3 regions of the Kribbella sp. NPDC004536 genome follow, and region 3 is predicted to be linked to each of the others. Evidence: riboswitches for the same ligand, from Rfam matches in the RefSeq annotation. Region 3 holds a riboswitch; each other region holds the start of a gene.
The links. Region 3 has a riboswitch for thiamine pyrophosphate ahead of thiC (phosphomethylpyrimidine synthase ThiC). Riboswitches for the same ligand answer to the same signal wherever they lie in the genome.
Positions count from the first base shown of each region.

Region 1: another riboswitch for thiamine pyrophosphate. It lies ahead of thiS (sulfur carrier protein ThiS); the one in region 3 lies ahead of thiC (phosphomethylpyrimidine synthase ThiC).
Region 2: another riboswitch for thiamine pyrophosphate. It lies ahead of ACFYRU_RS11735 (purine-cytosine permease family protein); the one in region 3 lies ahead of thiC (phosphomethylpyrimidine synthase ThiC).

Region 1 covers NZ_JBIALY010000001.1:2,964,087-2,969,875, reverse strand. The annotation lists gene ACFYRU_RS14695 (DUF5937 family protein) at 1-149, shown strand, start outside; gene ACFYRU_RS14690 (glycosyl hydrolase) at 262-2,820, shown strand; TPP riboswitch at 2,873-2,983, shown strand; gene thiS (sulfur carrier protein ThiS) at 2,973-3,176, shown strand; gene ACFYRU_RS14680 (thiazole synthase) at 3,178-3,951, shown strand; gene ACFYRU_RS14675 (DUF6807 family protein) at 3,926-5,782, opposite strand.
Region 2 covers NZ_JBIALY010000001.1:2,358,888-2,364,676, reverse strand. The annotation lists gene ACFYRU_RS11750 (RNA polymerase sigma factor) at 1-120, shown strand, start outside; gene ACFYRU_RS11745 (methylated-DNA--[protein]-cysteine S-methyltransferase) at 113-682, shown strand; gene ACFYRU_RS11740 (class I SAM-dependent methyltransferase) at 774-1,454, opposite strand; gene ACFYRU_RS11735 (purine-cytosine permease family protein) at 1,481-2,809, opposite strand; TPP riboswitch at 2,805-2,921, opposite strand; gene ACFYRU_RS11730 (alpha/beta fold hydrolase) at 2,940-3,599, opposite strand; gene ACFYRU_RS11725 (hypothetical protein) at 3,596-4,405, opposite strand; gene ACFYRU_RS11720 (DUF3152 domain-containing protein) at 4,435-5,274, opposite strand; gene ACFYRU_RS11715 (ATP-binding protein) at 5,323-5,789, opposite strand, start outside.
Region 3 covers NZ_JBIALY010000006.1:82,148-87,936, reverse strand. The annotation lists gene ACFYRU_RS38730 (anion permease) at 1-956, shown strand, start outside; gene ACFYRU_RS38725 (hypothetical protein) at 970-1,203, shown strand; gene ACFYRU_RS38720 (hypothetical protein) at 1,211-1,735, opposite strand; gene ACFYRU_RS38715 (lysophospholipid acyltransferase family protein) at 1,837-2,589, opposite strand; TPP riboswitch at 2,615-2,748, shown strand; gene thiC (phosphomethylpyrimidine synthase ThiC) at 2,739-4,340, shown strand; gene ACFYRU_RS38705 (transposase) at 4,481-5,080, shown strand; gene ACFYRU_RS38700 (hypothetical protein) at 5,077-5,631, shown strand; gene ACFYRU_RS38695 (RDD family protein) at 5,635-5,789, opposite strand, start outside.

The sequences.
Region 1 (5,789 bases), on a different contig from region 3:
AGCTACAGGTGACCCCGTCCGCGGTGAGCCAGCACCTCCAACTGCTGCGTCGTACCGGGCTCGTGGAACCGCACCGCACCGGCAAGCAGGTCCTCTACCGGCCGACCGAACTCGCCGCGTTGCTGACCGGGACCGACCTGAGCCGTTGACACCGCCGTAACCCACCGGCAATATTTGCGAAAGCGATTTCGCATCACCGAGCATCAACGTCGAGGCAGCCGACGTCCAGCCACTTCATCACGCCCCGAAACAGGAGTCGGCATGCGACGTACCCTTGCGCTCGCTTTCGCAGCGCTGCTCATCACCATCGGCACCATCACCCCAGCCCACGCCGCGACCCTTGCTCTCACCCCGATCACCCTTGGCAACGTGTTCACCGACGGCCAGCCGGTCAAGGTCGGCCTGAACACCGATGCATCGTCCGTCACGTGGTCCGCGGCCGACGTCAACGGCACGGTCGTGGCCACGGGAAGCCAGGCCGCCGCCAGTACGCTGCAGGTGTCCGTCGCCACCCGCGGCTGGTACCAGCTGACAGTCCAGGCGGGTACGGCGACCGCACAGACAACGTTCGCCATCCTCAGCCCGCTCAGTACGGCAGCAGTCGCCGGCCTGAGCACCAGCCGCGTCGGCGACTTCGAGAACACCGCCGAGGGCTGGACCTTCTACCCAGGCAGTGAATTCCCCGGCGCGACCGGGAGTTTCGCGCTCGACACCACCGACGAGCACTCGGGCAGCAGCTCCGGAAAGCTCTCCGGAAACTTCAGCGCCGGTGGTGCGTACGTCAGCGTCAACCGCCCGCTGCCGCTGACTGCCGCGACCAGCGTGAGCTTCTGGGCGAAGACGCCGAACCTGTCGTTCCTCACGTTCCGCATCACCGACTCCACCGGCCAGGTTCACCAGCAGCGCCTGACGTTGTCTGGGGCAACCGATTGGCAGCCGCTGAGTGTGACGAAGTTCGACGGCGGCAAGCAGTACGTGCACTTCGGCGGCACGAACGACGGCGTCTGGCACGGTCCGGCGAAGTCGATCGAGGTCGTGCTGGACAAGGGCGCGATCAGCGGCGCGACGAGCAGCAGCGTCAACCTCGACGACCTGACGCTCAACACGCTCGCGGCCACGCCGACGACACCGCTCGGCGACTACGAGAGCGCCGCGGAAGGCTGGTCGTTCTACCCGGGCAGCGAGTTCCCGGGCGCGACCGGCAGCCTCACCTACGACACCGCTTCGCCGCACGCCGGCGCCCAGTCCGCCAAGCTCAGCGGCGACTTCAGCGGTGGCGGAAACTACGTCGCACTCCAACGTACGCTCGTACCGATCGATGCCAAATCCCTCAATTTGTGGGTGAAATCCAGCCAACTCTCGTCGATCGGCCTGCGCGTGACCGACGCGACCGGTCAGGTCCATCAACAACGGCTGACGATCTCCGGCACCGGATGGCAACAGTTCAACGTCACGAGGTTCGACGCCGGCAGCGGATACCTGCACTTCGGTGGTGCCGACGACGGCATCTGGCACGGTCCGGCGAAGGCGATCATGCTGACGCTGGACAAGAGTTCGATCAACGGCGGCGGTACGACGGCCTCCGTCAACGTCGACGCGGTCGCCGCGACGACATCCCCGACGTACCAAGGCGCCGGTACGCACTTCGCCGGGACGTGGAGCACGGACCCGGTGCCGCTGCTCGTCCAGTCGGGGGCGCGGACCGCGCGCGACGAGGCGTACTGGTCGGCCGTCGAGAGCACCGTCGGCACCTACAGCTTCCCGGCGAAGTACACGTCGTACCTGCAGTCGTTCCAGTCCAACGGGCTCGACCCGTTGCTGATCGCGGACTACGGCAACGCGAAGTACGACGATGTGGCGAACAACGACGTCGACGCGCCGTTCACCGACGCCGGCCGGGCCGGCTTCGCGAACTACGCGGACAAGCTGGCGACACAGTACCCGCAGGTCCAGAACCTGGCGATCTGGAACGAGTGGGACGTGAACGCCGCCGGCCCGTCGAACTTTACCCCGGACAGCTACCTTGCGTTGCTCAAGGCAACGTATCCGAAGCTGAAGGCGAACCACCCGGGGCTGACGATCGTGGGCGGCGGTGACACCGACGTCACCCAGCAGGCGTGGTTCCAGCAGTTCTGCCAGCTCGGCGGACTGAAGTACCTCGACGTGGTGTCGATCCACCCCTACAACTACCTGAACGCGCCGGAGAGCCTCGGCACGTTCATCGACCAGGTGCGGGCGACGATCCGGCAGTACAACGGCGGCGTGGACAAGCCGATCTGGATCACCGAAGCCGGCTGGTACACCGGCGCCGGCAGCGCGGCGCCCGTGCCCGAGCCGACGCAGGCGATGTACATGGCCCGCGAGATGCTCAACGTCCCCGGACACGACGTCGACCGCTTCTACATGTACGACTTCAAGAACGACGGGATCAACCCCGCGGCTCAGGAGGACAACTTCGGCCTGATCCACAACGAGTCCGACGCTCTCGGCAAGTACACGCCTAAGCCCGCGTACGTCGCGTACTCCACCGCGGCGCGGCAGCTCCGTGGGGCGACATTCCTCGGGAAGGAGTACCCCGGGAACGGGCTGATCGACCAGGTGTACGCGGCCAACGACGGTACGCCGTTCCGCGCGATCTGGGCCGCGAGCGGCTCGAACACGACCGTGACGGTGAACGCCACCGGCCCGGTCCAGGTCACCAGCCTGTACGGACTGACCACGACGCAGACGCCGAACGCGAACGGCCAGATCACCGTCACCGTGGGTGTCTGGCCGACCTACATCTCCGGAGCAACCGTCACCTCGATCACCGCACCGTAGCTGTCCACGCCACCCTCCCGGTCGGAAAAGGCCGGGAGGGTGAGCTACAGTCGATGCTGTCCGCGGGAGCTCGCAGGGAGTGGGCTGAGAGGGTGACTGGCCGTCGCCGACCGCTGAACCTGACTCGGGTAATTCCGGCGTAGGGAGGAAGCATGGAGTCGGTGTGGGTGAACGGTACGACGGTCGACGTGCCGCCGGACAAGTCGGTGGCGGAGCTCGTCGACGAGTACTCCGACCGCAGCACCGGGATCGCGGTCGCGGTGAATCAGAGCGTGCTGACCAAGGCCGAGTGGGCACGCACCACGTTGCGTCCAGGTGACCGGGTCGAGATCGTCAGCGCGACGCAGGGAGGCTGAGATGGACGATCCACTGGAGCTCGGCTGGCGGACGTACGCCTCCCGGCTGATCATGGGCACCGGCGGTTCCGCCAACCTGGAAGTGATGGAAGAGGCATTGATTGCCTCCGGCACCCAACTGACCACGGTCGCGATGCGCCGCCTCGGTACGGGCCACGAGGGCTCCGTGCTCGACGTACTGAAGAAGCACAACATCGACGTACTGCCGAACACCGCAGGCTGTCACACCGCAGCCGAGGCCGTACTGACTGCGAAGCTGGCCCGTGAGGCGCTGGAGACCGACCTCATCAAGGTCGAGGTCGTGGCCGACGACCACCTGCTACTGCCTGATCCGATCGAGCTGCTGGATGCCGTGGACGCCTTGGTCGCGGACGGTTTCACCGTTCTCCCGTACACCAACGACGACCCGATCCTGGCGCGTCGCCTCGAGCAGGCGGGCTGCGCGGCGGTGATGCCGTTGGCCGCACCCATCGGTTCCGCGCTCGGCATCCGCAACCCGCACAACATCGCGCTGATCGCCGAGGCGGCGAACGTCCCGGTGATCGTGGACGCCGGTATCGGTACGGCGAGCGACGCCGCACTGGCGATGGAGCTCGGCTGCGACGCGGTGATGCTCGCGACCCCGGTGACCCGCGCGGAGAAGCCCGCGCTGATGGCCGCCGCGATGCGCGACGCCGTCTCGGCCGGCCGCAACGCCCGCCTCGCCGGCCGGGTCCCGCGCCGCTGGCAGTCCGCGCTCGCGTCCTCCCCTACAACCGGCCTGCCAACGTTCTAGCCTCGCTCGCGTCCAGCGGACGATCCAGCAGTACGGCGGTCAACGACAGCGCGAGCTGCTGATTCGGTTGGAGCGCCAACGGTTCGTCCCACGCGAGCGCCGGGCACGCACCGACGTACGCCGTCGTCCGCAGGAACCACGGCCACACCCGCTCGGGCTGTACCAGCAGCAAGCTGACATCGCCTTGCACCAATGCGAGCCACGGACTCGACGACCCGAAAGCCGCCTCGACACCGGCGCCGTCCGCGCTCAGCACGGTCGTCTCCACGAGCGGCAGCCGCCAGAAGATCCCGCCGTACCCGGCACCCTCGCGGCCGGTCGTCGACGGGCTGTCGATGCGGATCGAGCCGTACCGGGCCGTCAGCACGCTCCGCCAGTCGAGCCGCCAGCCGCCGAACGCGAACGCCCCGGTGAGACGCCGCTGCTCGACAAGCTGCGGCCGGCCCTGCTCGTCGTACCAAGTGATGTCGTCGATCAGCTCGCGGTCGTCGATCGTCACGCCGCGGCTGCGTTGCTGCCCGTGGTTCGTCAGCAGGGTGGGACCTTGCCCACGTACGTACGTCCGGGCGCCCCAGTGCGACGTCCCGTTGACCTCCGCGACGGCGAGCGAGACGCCGTAATGGTGGCGGTGGTCGACCGGGCTGGCCTCGGTCAACGGATGGCCGCCGAGGGTCCGGACGGGATGCAGGTACGGCCGGGGCGCGTGTACCTGCGGCATCCGCCGGCCGAACTCGTACCGCGCGAGCATGCCCGCGGAACTTCCCAGCTCGTAGATGTCGCCTTGCTGCTGCCACCCGATCCGGTCGTCCGGCGTCGCGGACCGCCGCGCCTGCGGCACCGGCCCGGTACTCGCCCGGACCGCCAGCCGCAGCTCCGGTACGTCGGCCACCGCGCCGGCCGGCCCCGCGATCGACGCGAGCAACCGCTGCCAGGCGAGCTCACCGAGATCCTTCTGCGGCACCCGTACGGTCGTCAGCGACGGTACGGCGAACCGTGCCAGCCCGATGTCGTCCATCCCGGTCACGGACAGGTCGGTCGGTACCGCGACGCCGACCTCGTTCAGCCGGGCCAGCAGGCCGAACGCGACCAGGTCGTTGAACGCGACGACCGCCGTCACCCGCGCCTCGAGCACCCGTTCCACCGCGGCGTACCCGTCCTCGATCGACCAGCCGCACTCGAGCCGGACCAGGTCCAGCCCCGGGATCTCCCGCTCGGCGACGTCGAGCGCCTCCAGCCGCAGCCGGTTCGAGGCGCTCGCGGCCGGGCCGGACAGGAACGCGAGCCGCCGGTGCCCGAGCCCGACCAGGTGGTCCACCACGATCCGGACGGCGCGGCCGTAGTCGACGACGACGGACGACACCTTTGCCGGGCCTTGCCGGTTGACCAGGATCACCGGCTGGACCTGAGGCAGCAGTTCGACCAGCCGGTCCTCGTCCATTCGCGGCGAGACCATGATCAGCGCGTCGCAGCGGCGGCGCGCCTCGATCGCGATCGCCGCCTCGGCCTCCGGATCCTCGTCGGTCTCGGCGACCAGCACCTTGTACCCGGCCGCGGCGGACGCGTTCGTGATCCCGCGCAGGACCTGCTGGAACAGCGGGTTGCCGAGGTCAGGGACGACCAGCGCGACCATGTTCGTCCGGCCCAGCGACAGGCTCCGGGCCAGGTCGCTCGGCCGGTAGTTGAGCTGCTCCGCGGCGGCTCGTACCCGCTCGACGATCTCGGGTGCGACACTGAGACGGCCGTTCATCACCCGCGACACGGTGGCCCGCGACACCTCGGCAAGCCGCGCCACGTCGGTGATCGTGATGGTGTCCTTCGGTGTCCGACCCACCCCGGCA
Region 2 (5,789 bases), on a different contig from region 3:
GGCGACCTGGACCACCACGGCGTGGCCGCCGCCCTGGACACCACGCCCGCCGCGTCGCGCCGGCTCGTCAGCGACGCGCTGGCGGCCCTGCGGACGAAACTCGGAGTACACGATGACTGATCTCGAGAGCCGGCTGACCCGGCTGAACACCACCCCCGACCTGAAACCACCCGTCTTCCCCGACGCCGACGTCGCCTACACGCTGCACGACACGCCGATCGGCACGTTGCTGCTCGCGGTCGCGCGCGGGAAGGTCGTCGCCAGCTCGTTCGGCGACGAGGAGACGATGACGAACCGGCTCGCCCGTGCGGTGTCGCCGCGCGTACTGCGGCTGGCTCGCCCGCTGGACGACGTACGCCGGCAACTCGACGAGTACCTCGCCGGACGCCGGCACACGTTCGACCTGGACGTCGATCTCGTGCTGGCGTCACCGTTCCAGCGGCTGGTCCTCGAGGACCTGCCGGCGCACACCAGCTACGGGCGGACGATCACGTACGGCGCTGTTGCCGTCGGCATCGACAAGCCGAAGGCGGCCCGCGCGGTCGGCACCGCGCTGGGCGCGAACCCGGTCTGCGTCGTACTGCCGTGCCACCGGGTGATCGGCGCGAACGGCGCCCTCACCGGATATGCCGGCGGCCTGGATGCAAAGCGTTTTCTCTTGAATCTGGAAGCAAAAAGCTGACGTTCCGGAATTGTCCGGAACGGATTTAGACTGAATGGACAAAGGAGCAGATCCCCAGTGTGGAGTGGGGATCTGCTTCTTTACGTGTCAGCTAGTTTGCGGGGGCGTGGATCTCCAGGATGAGTCGGCGGCGGCCGCCCCACTCGCGTTTGTAGACCTTGTAGTCGGCGATTCCGGCAGCCGCGCAGAGCCGGCCGTAGCTGATCTCGTCGTGGATGAAGTGCACGCTGCTGCGGTTGTCGTCGTGCTCGGTGGTGACGATCCGGTGCTCCGGTCCCTGGCGCATCCCGTTCGCGATCTCGGCTGCGGTCGCCGGTCCCCAGACCGGGCCTTCGATGACCGCGATCCCGCCCGGCTTCAGCACCCGGGAGATCTCGCAGATCGTGGAGATCTGCTCGTCCTCGGCGAACAGTTCGTGGAACGCCGTCCACAGGCAGATCACCGCGTCGAACGAGTCCCACTTGTACGGCAGGTCGGTCATCGAACCGATCGCCCAGTCGATCGCGAGCTCCTCCTCGGCGGCCTGCGCCCGACCGGCCTCGATCAGGTTCGGCGAGATGTCCAGCGCGCGGACGACCTTGCCGCCGCGGCGCAGCGGCAGCGCGACCCGGCCGTACCCGCAGCACAGGTCCAGTACGGACTCGCGGCCGACCAGCAGCTCCTCGACCGCCTTGACGATCGCCGTGTCCCGCTCGGGAGTGGTTCGCGCGGCCAGGCCGTCGGCCCCCAACTCCGCATATTCGGCCCGGCTACGCAGTGCGGAATTCAGCATGCCGCCAGTATTCCGTTGCCGCCGGGTCAGTTGTCCAGCGGCTGGCGCCGTACCCGGCCGAGGAGTACCGCGGCGAGCATCGAGACCACGATCGAGGTGTACGTCGCGCCGAGCCATCCCGGGACCGCGTGGTGGTTGAAGAGGGACTGCTGGATCTTGGTCCAGAACGGGGACCAGCCCGCGACGGTACCGGGGTTCACCAACTGGTACGCGACGAAGCCGATCAGCCACGCGACGGTCGGCTGCCAGCGGAACTTCGCCGTGTCGGACACGTCCCACTTCATCTTGCAGACCACGAAGAAGTCCGCGATCGCGACCGCGAACAACGGGATGAAGACCGAGCCGATGAGGTACAGGAACTGCGTGTAGTTGCCCAGGTCAATAAACATCGCGATGCCGGTGGCAACGACCCCGATCGCCACCGAGATCCACCGGCGGTCGATGTGACCGACGAGATTGTGCAGGGACATCGTCGTCGAGTAGACGTTCGCGTACGCCTCGTCGACCTCGTCGACCAGCAGTACGAACAGCGCGATCGCGCCGGCCGGCAGCGTGACGAGCGCGGTGATCACGTCGTCGGTGTTCGTCTGCAGGGTCGCCACCGCGACCACACCGAGTGCGTAGTAGATGATCGCGGCCAGACCATAGCCGAGCGAGGAGCCCGCGAAGGCAGCCTTGTTCGTCCGCGAGTGCCGCGTGTAGTCGGCGGCCAACGGCGCGAACGAGACGACCCCGGCGGCAGCCAGGTCGACCGCCGGCCAGAAGCCGTACACGCTGTCCTGCGGCAGCGCGTGCGCCGGCTTGCTGAGCACCTGGACGAACAGGTATGCCGAAGCGATCAGTACCAGCCAGACCATGAACTTGCGGAGCAGCCGGACGCTGCCCAGCGGCCGGACCGCCATCGTCGTGGCGATCGCACCCGCGAGGAGTACGAACAGCCAACGCCACTTCTCACTCGTCACCGCGACGGCGGCCTGCGAGATGACGATGATCTCCATCGTCGCCCAGCCGATGTTCTGCGCGATGTTCAGTACGGTCGGCGCCATCGATCCGCGGCGTCCGAACAGCCCGCGCAGCGCGGCCATCGCCGGCGCACCGGTCTGCGAACCGAACACGGCGGAGCCGCCGAGCACCAGCGCACCGAGGCCGCAGCCGACGACCACCGCGAGCAACCCCTGCCACAGGGAGCCGGTATAGGCCGCGACCAGCGCGCCGGTCACCGGGCCGAAGAGCGAGATGCCGAAGTTTCCCCACAGCGTGAACTGGGTCAGGAACCCGAGCGTCCGCGGCGCGTCCGTGGTGAGGACGAGCGGCGCCTCGGCCTTGCTTTCAGGACGTACAGCTGTATCGGTCATGAGTGAGCCCACTCCCTACGCCGGCATTACCCGGTCAGGTTCAGGCGGTCGGCGACCCAGCTGTCGCCCTCTCAGCCCGCGCTTCTCGGTGCGAGCTCCCGCATAGGTTTGTGCTGAAGAGCTTAACGCGTCAGCTGCTTTCGGGCAGCGCGGCGGCTCGTTCTATGAGAGCGGCCAGCTCCGGGCCGTTCGTCACGTTCGGCATGTGCGACCCGGTGTCCAGGGTCCGTGCCTCACCGTGACCGAGCTCCGCGAGGTGCTCCAGCCACTCGGCCGTACACATCAGGTCGTACCTGCCGCGGACCAGGACGACCGGGGCCTTGACCTGGGACATGACCGCGGCCAGGTCGTGCTGCCGGGACGCCTCTCCGGCCCGGGCGATCGTCGGCAGCGTCGTCCGGGCGTACTGCGGGCTGATCCGGACCAGCTTCGGTACGTCCGGGATGGCCGACCCGACGAGCCGCACGGCCCGGTCGATCCAGCTCGACATCCGTACGTCGCCGGTCGGCGCGGCCAGGACGAGGGCGTGTACGAGCTCCGGGTAGCGGATCGCGGTCTCCACGACGATCTGACAGCTCGCGGAGTGACCGACGAGGACGGCGCGTTCGCGGATCTTCTCCGCCAGTGCGACCGCGAGCGCACGGGGGTGCAGGTCCTCGCGAGCGCCCGCGGGTTCGCCGTACCCGGGGAGAGTGACCACGTGGTACTTCGTCACGAGGTGCTCGGCTGTCCGTGCGTACGACTCCGGGCCGAGGCCCAGACCGGGTACGAGGACGACTGGTGCGCTCACTCCCAGGGCGCCTTGGCCGGCGGTGCCTTGACGACCGGGTTCGGTACGTCGGGCTTCAGTTCGCGGTACCCGAGGAAGAAGCCGACGGCGACGAGCAGCAGGCCGAAACCACCCCAGCCGTACGCCGTGGGCAGCCGGTACACCGTTCCGTCGTTGCCGCCGAGGCCTGTGGACAGCACCATGACCAGCCAGACCAGGATCGGGATCGCGGACACCGCGACCAGACCCAGCCCGACCAGCTCGGCAGGACCGGGGTTGCGACCGACCTTGCGGCGGGCCAGTACGTCCCGGAGCCACATCACCAGCGCGCCGGCGCCGACGACCACCAGCATCAGCTGGCCGATGGCGTCCAGTACGTCGGTGCGGAGCGGGTGGTTGAGGGGTGAGCCCGGTGCCTGCGAGATCTCCCGGAGCGCGACTCGCTGGACGGTCAGTACGAGCAAGCCGTAGATGGTCGCGATGAACGTCGCCAGCCCGACCACACGGGACGCACGGGGGTCACGTGGCGCCTCCCGGCCGTACGTCGGCAGCTCATGCGACTCCGGGGTGGCCGGCGTACCGAACGGGGTGCCGGGGCGGTAGACCGGAGGCTGGTGGTACGCCGGGTTCGTCTGCACCGGCGGCTGCTGGCCACCGTAGGGCTGGGGCTGCGCGTACGGGAACTGTTCCGGCGGCGCCTGCTGACCGCTCGCGTAGTTGCCACCGCCGTACGGCGCGGGCGGAGCGTAGTGGTGCTCCTCGCCGGGCGGCGGCTGCTTGTCGGGGTCCTCGTCCCGGCCGTACGTCGGGAAGTCCTGTGACGACATCTGCTGCTCCTCCCGTCGTACCCAGTTTCTCAGGTGGCCTTGACCGTCGGCCAGGCGTTCGGCAGGCAGCCGGCCAGACCCTTGGTCTGCTGCATCATCACCGGCGCGGGGGTCTTCGGCGCCGTACACGTCGAGTGACCGTGGCCGAGCGCGTGCCCGACCTCGTGGTTGACCAGGTAGCTGCGGTACAGGTCGACGTTGCCGTTGTACGCCGGGATCGCGTAGATCCAGCGCTTCGCGTTCAGTACGACCCGGTCCTCGACGCGGCAGGAAACCTCACCGCCGGTGTCGAGCGGGAGGCAGAGCTTGTCGGTCAATGTCGGCGTGGCCAGGATGATCCGCAGGTCCGCGTCCGGCTTGTCGGTCCGCTCGAAGCTGACCGGATGCAGCGCCTGCCAGCCCCGCGGATCGGTCAACGTCTTGTGGATCGCCGCCGCGACCGCGGCACCGTTCACGGTGACACCCTGCTCGATCTCCACGCGGTAGGTCAGCTTGTCGCGGACCCCGTTCGCCTTACTGAACCCAGGCACCACGGCGAGCTTCCCGGTCGACACGAGCACGTTCGGCTTCGCGCCCTTGGGCTTCCGCGTCAAGCTCGGCGCCGGCCGCAACGGGGTGGTGAACTTCTGCGTCGGCGTAGGCACCGGCGTCGGAGTCACCGACACCACGGGCTCTTCGTCCGCCACATCGTTGACCCCCGCAACCGCCTGCGCCGCAAGGCTGCTGCGATGAGCCACGTCCGGATGCGCCACCACCACAGTCGCCGCCACCGCAAGCAAGGTCACCACAACCCACTGCCCGCGATAACCCTTCCGCCGACTGTGCCGCCCACGCGCACCCATCTGCTGGCCACGCCGCCGGGAGGTCATGACACTCGACCCTACCGACCCCAGCCACCCCACGAAACCCCGGTTGCGTTAAGCCGTTCTGGTGCGGAGGAATTTTCCGAAGTGGGGGACGGTGAAGGCTACGGTGCCTCGTTCGGCGGAGAAGACCAGGCCTTTCTTGATCAGGCCGTCGCGCGCGGGGGACAGGGACTGGGGTTTGCGGTTGAGGGTGCTGGCTACTTCGGAGGTGGGGACGGAGCCGTCGTCCACGCCGATGCCCAGCTCGGCCATGGCGCGCATGTACTCGCGTTCGGCGGGGGTGGCTCGTTCGTAGCGGGAGCCGAAGAAGCCCACGGTGAGTTCGGCGGAGGCCTCCGGGGCGGCTACGGCGACGTCCTTGATGGTGATCGGTGAGGTCGGCGCGTGGTCCCAGGTGGAGTGGGCGAAGGCCTGGACGAAGTACGGGTAGCCGTCGGTCTGCGCGTACAGCTCGTCCAGGGCCTCCTCGTCGTACTGCACTCCTTCGCTCTCGGCCGGGATCAGCAGCGCGCGGTCAC
Region 3 (5,789 bases):
CCGAGGTGGCCAAGACGATCTCCAGCGGCATCGTCGACGACGCCAAGGTGACCGTGCCGGTGATCTTCGGCGGCCTGGTCGGAGCCATCCTGTGGAACCTGCTGACCTGGTACGTCGGCCTCCCGAGCTCCTCGTCGCACGCGCTCTTCGGCGGCCTGATCGGCGCCACCTGGATCGCGTCCGGGAGTAGCGCCGTACATTTCACCACCGTCGTGCAGAAGATCATCATCCCCGCCGTCGCGGCCCCGGTCGTCGCCGGTCTGGTCGCGCTGCTCGGTACGTTCCTGGCGTACAAGATCACCCAACGGTCCCGGCAGAAGACCGTCACCGAAGGGTTCCGGGTCGGCCAGATCGCGTCGGCCTCGCTGGTCTCGCTGGCGCACGGCACCGGTGACGCGCAGAAGACTATGGGTGTGATCACGCTGGTGCTGATCACCTCCGGCAGCCTGCACTCCGGTGCCAAGCCGCCGGTCTGGGTGATCCTGGCGGCCGGTCTCGCGATCGCCGCCGGCACCTACCTGGGCGGCTGGCGGATCATCCGGACGATGGGCAAGGGCCTGGCCGAGATCGAGTCGCCGCAGGGCTTCTCCGCGGAGACGAGCTCGACAGCCGTGTTGCTGGCGTCGTCGCACCTGGGCTTCCCGCTGTCCACCACCCAGGTCTGCTCGGGCAGCATCCTCGGCGCCGGCCTCGGCAAGCGGCTGGCCGAGGTGCGCTGGACTGTGGCCGGCCGGATGGCCGTCGCCTGGCTGCTGACGCTGCCCGCGGCGGCGATCGTCGGCGCACTCGCCGGTGAGGTCGCGGACTCCGGCAACCTCGGTGTCGCGATCATCGCCGTACTCGCGGTCGCGGCCGGTGGCGCCATCTACGCCGCGTCCCGGCGCCGCCCGGTGACGTCGGAGAACGTCAACGAGTACCCGAGCTCGACCCCCGCCACCACGCCCGCCGCGGCCTGAGAGGAGTACGACGATGCACATCAAGTGGGATGCCCTCGGTGAGGTCGCACTGGCCAGCCTGCTCTTCGGTGTCGGTCTGGCGGTGCTGTTCGCGCTCGGAGTCACCGCGATGGCGCGGCGTGCCGTAGCGATCGACGACAAGCGGCAGCCGTCCGTGGTGGACACGGGTGTCGCTGCACTGTGTTTCGCGGCCTGCCTGGCCGCCGTGCTCTACGGGCTGTACCTGATCATCCCGCAGTTCCACTAGTACCCGGCTAACGGTTCCAACGGCGTACAGCCTTGGCGACGTCCTTCGTACGGATGGAGCCGAGGTTGTACTCCCATGCGGCCAGCAGGCGGTCGCCGAGCACCTCTGCGTCCAAGAACGTACGGGGGCGTACGGCGACGGCCCAGGTGGCCGCTACAGCGTGCCCCTGCTGGTGGAGCAGGTGGTCGACGGTCGCTTCGATACGGGCTTTCTGCTCGCTGTCCAGGCCGTCCGTGGCCCACTCCTGCAGCAACCGTGGGTCGTCGGCCGTCATCCGGGCCAGGTAAGTCAGCGGGCCGCGCCAGAAACCCTTGCTGCCGATGCTGTCCAGCGTCTCCAGCGGGAACCAGCCGTTCTGGTTGCGCCGGCCGTTCACCGCGGACTCCACCTCGCGGGCACGGTCCACCGTCAGGCCGCGGGTCGCCCAGTCGACGAAGTAGGCGCCGGCGTCCGGGATGTGCTCAGCGACATGCGGCGCCGGCGTCAGCGCACCGGGCTCGAAAAGATGCAGCTCTTCCGGTGAATCGAACAAGGACCTGCCCCCGCCTGCTTTGGTAAACCAGCTACCACAGGGACCCCCCAGGTACCTGCTACGTCAACGAGTGCCTTCGTACCCTTGATCGCCCCTCAGGGTCAAGGTCTCCTCCGCCGTTCGGCCCGCTCCGCGAGCTCCTCGCGATCCAGCCGCTCGGCCTCCTCCGGGGTCGGCGCGCTGCCGCCGTACGCGGCCGGCAACCACCAGGCACCGGCCGGCTGCTCAGGGTAGGAACGGATGCTCTCGTCCAGCATCCCGGCCATCGTCGTCCGCAGCCGCGCGGTCGCCTCCGCGGGGTCGTCGGCGGCCGTCACGGTGAGCGGGGCGCCGATGCTGATCGAGATCGGGCGGTGCCGGGTGAAGTCCCGCGGGTGGTCCTTGGTGAACATCCGCTGGGTGCCCCACAGGATCATCGGCAGGATCGGTACGCCGGCCTCGGCGGCCATCCGGACCGTGCCGGACTTGAACTCCTTGAGCTCGAACGAGCGGCTGATCGTCGCCTCCGGGAACACTCCGACCAGTTCGCCGTTCCGCAGGTACTCCACGGCGGTCCGGTACGACGCCGCGCCCGCCTCCCGGTCCACCGGGATGTGGTGCATGCCGCGCATCAGCGGACCGGAGTACCGGTTCCGGAACAGCACCTCCTTGGCCATGAAGCGGACCAGCCGCTTGGCCGGCAGGGCGCCGAACCCGCCGAGGACGAAGTCGACGTAGCTGATGTGGTTGATCGCGACCAGTGCTCCGCCCGTGCGCGGGACGTGCTCCGTCCCGGTGCGGCGGATCTTGAGGTCCAGCACCGTGAAGGCAGTCTTCGCGAAGGCGACGACGGGCGGGTACACGAGGTCTCTCATGACCCGATTATGGTGGGCGCTGACAACTAGAGACCGCGGGAGCTCGCACCGTAGTGGGCTGAGAGGGCGGCTGGACCAGGAATCTGACCCTGGCCGGTGCCGCCGACCGCAGAACCTGTCCGGGTAATTCCGGCGTAGGGAGCAGCAAGATGGTCAATGTCAGCACCGGCCCGATCTCGGGGTCGGAGAAGATCTATCGCGGCGAGCTCGGCGTACCGGCGCGCCGGGTCAATCTCACCAACGGTGAGTACTTCGACCTCTACGACACGTCGGGTCCGTACACCGACGCGTCCGCGCAGATCGACATACAGGCCGGTCTGCCGCCGCTGCGGCGGGACTGGATCGCCGGCCGCGAGCCGCGGACCCAGCTCGGGCACGCGCGGGCCGGGACGATCACCGAGGAGATGAGGTACGTCGCGCTCCGGGAAGGGCTCGACCCGGAATTCGTCCGGGACGAGGTGGCGCGCGGCCGGGCGGTGATCCCGGCGAACCGCTGCCACCCGGAGAGCGAGCCGATGATCATCGGCAAGAAGTTCCTGGTGAAGGTGAACGCCAACATCGGCAACTCGGCGGTCAGCAGCTCGATCGAGGAGGAGGTCGAGAAACTCGTCTGGGCGACCAGGTGGGGCGCGGACACCGTGATGGACCTGTCGACCGGGAAGAACATCCACGAGACGCGGGAATGGATCCTGCGGAACTCGCCGGTGCCGATCGGTACGGTCCCGCTGTACCAGGCGCTGGAGAAGGTGAAGGGCGATCCGGCCGCGCTGTCGTGGGAGGTCTACCGCGACACCGTGATCGAGCAGTGCGAGCAGGGCGTCGACTACATGACGGTGCACGCGGGCGTACTGCTGCGGTACGTGCCGCTGACCGCGCGGCGGATCACGGGGATCGTGTCGCGCGGTGGGTCGATCATGGCCGCGTGGTGCCTCGCGCATCACCAGGAGTCCTTCCTGTACACGCATTTCGCGGAGCTGTGCTCCATCCTGCGTGAGTACGACGTGACGTTCTCGCTCGGCGACGGGCTGCGGCCCGGGTGCATCGCGGACGCGAACGACGAGGCGCAGTTCGCGGAGCTGCGGACGTTGGGGGAGCTGACCCGGATCGCCTGGGAGCACGACGTACAGGTGATGATCGAGGGGCCGGGACATGTGCCGATGCACAAGATCGCCGAGAACGTACGGCTCGAGGAGGAGCTCTGCGGCGAGGCGCCGTTCTACACATTGGGGCCGTTGGCAACTGATGTGGCGCCGGCCTACGACCACATCACGTCGGCGATCGGGGCGGCGCAGATCGGCTGGCTGGGTACGGCGATGCTCTGCTACGTCACGCCCAAGGAACACCTCGGGCTGCCGGATCGCGACGACGTGAAGACCGGGGTGATCACGTACAAGATCGCCGCCCACGCAGCCGATCTGGCCAAGGGGCATCCGGGTGCGCAGGCCTGGGACGACACGTTGTCCAAGGCAAGGTTCGAGTTCCGCTGGGAGGACCAGTTCAACCTCTCGCTGGATCCCGACACCGCACGTTCGTTCCATGACGAGACACTGCCCGCCGAGCCCGCCAAGACCGCCCACTTCTGCTCGATGTGCGGTCCGAAGTTCTGCTCGATGCGGATCACCGCCGACATCCGCGCCTACGCCGAAGAACGAGGCCTGACCTCCACCGAAGCCATCGAAGCCGGCTTCGCCGAAATGTCCGAGACCTTCAGGTCCACGGACCAGAAGTTGTACCTGCCTGTCACCGACTGAGTCGGTTTCCGGTCCGGCCCGGCGTGTGCGACGCTCCGGGCCGGATACGGGGAGTGACCGGGTGAAGCGGTTCAGGTTTTGGCCTTCACTCTGCGTTAATAAGGTTGTAGCCTTATGGGCGTCGGAAGGAGGTGCTGGTGATGGTCTTCGTTCTCACGGTAGATCAGCGGGGTAGCCGAAGCACGAGTGATCTCGTACCCGAGTTGCTGAGCTCCCTGAACCGGCGGCCGCGGCGCGGCGGGCTGTTGCGGCGGTTCGAGCGGACCGCCGGCGACGAGGTGCAGGGCGTGTTGTCCGAGGCCCGGACGACCGTCGACGTGATCGTCGAGCTGCTCCGGACCGACAGTTGGTACGTCGGACTCGGCGTCGGCGACGTCACCGAACCGCTGCCCCGGAGTACGCGCGCCGGTAGCGGTGACGCGTTCGTGTTCGCCCGGGAGGCGGTCACCCGGGCCAAGTCGAGCCCGCACCACGTGAACGTGGTGGGATCCAACCCGCGGAGCGCCGAGCAGGTGGAGACGGTGCTCTGGCTGATGGCGTCCGTACTGCGACGACGGAGCGAACGCGGTTGGGCCGTGGCGGATCTGTTGGGCGATGGACTCACCAGGCGGGAGATCGGCGTGAAACTCGGCATCAGCCAGTCGGCAGTGACCCAGCGGGCCCAAGCGGCCGGTGTCGCCGAGGAACAACGCGGACGGGCACTTGCGGCCGACCTCCTCGACCACGGGGTCGCTGCGTGACGGCGCTGGTACTTTCGCTCACCGCAGCCGCCCTCGTCCTCGCCGTACTGGCGTGGGTGCCCAAGTCCGGATCCAACCTCGAGATCGTCATCAGCGGTGTCATGCTGGCCTGTTTAGCTGCGGTTGGCGTCCTGTTGCTCGCCGGCCACGGTGTGGACGGCTGGGCCGAGCGCTGGTGGAACGTGCTGCTCCTGCTCGCGGGAGGGCTTGCGGTGACCGGCGGCGGCCCGCTGACGACCTCTGTGCTGGCCTTGGCCGACAGAGGGAACACCCGTGCCCAGTCGACGCAGAAGGCCGGTGAGGTACTACGTGGCGGCGCACTGATCGGTGCGCTCGAACGGATGGCCATCTACGCCGCACTGGTCGCGGGCTGGCCGGAAGGCATCGCGATCGTGCTGGCGATCAAAGGGCTGGCCAGGTACCCGGAACTCCGTAGTCCTGACCAGCCGGCGTCCGTCACCCCACAGGCTGTTGCCGAACGCTTCATCATCGGCACGTTCACCAGCGTCCTGTGGGCTGTTACGTGCGCAGGGCTACTGCGCTCGCACTGAATGTCAGTTGGTGCGCACCACGAAGGTGTTGCAGACCTTGTCGTGCCAGGTCTGCTTCTGCTCGTCCCACAACGGCCAGAGCGAGTCCAGGAAGCAGGCGTTGTTGAAGATGCCGCTGAGGATCTCGCGCAGGAACGCCCGGCCGGCTCCGACCGTCT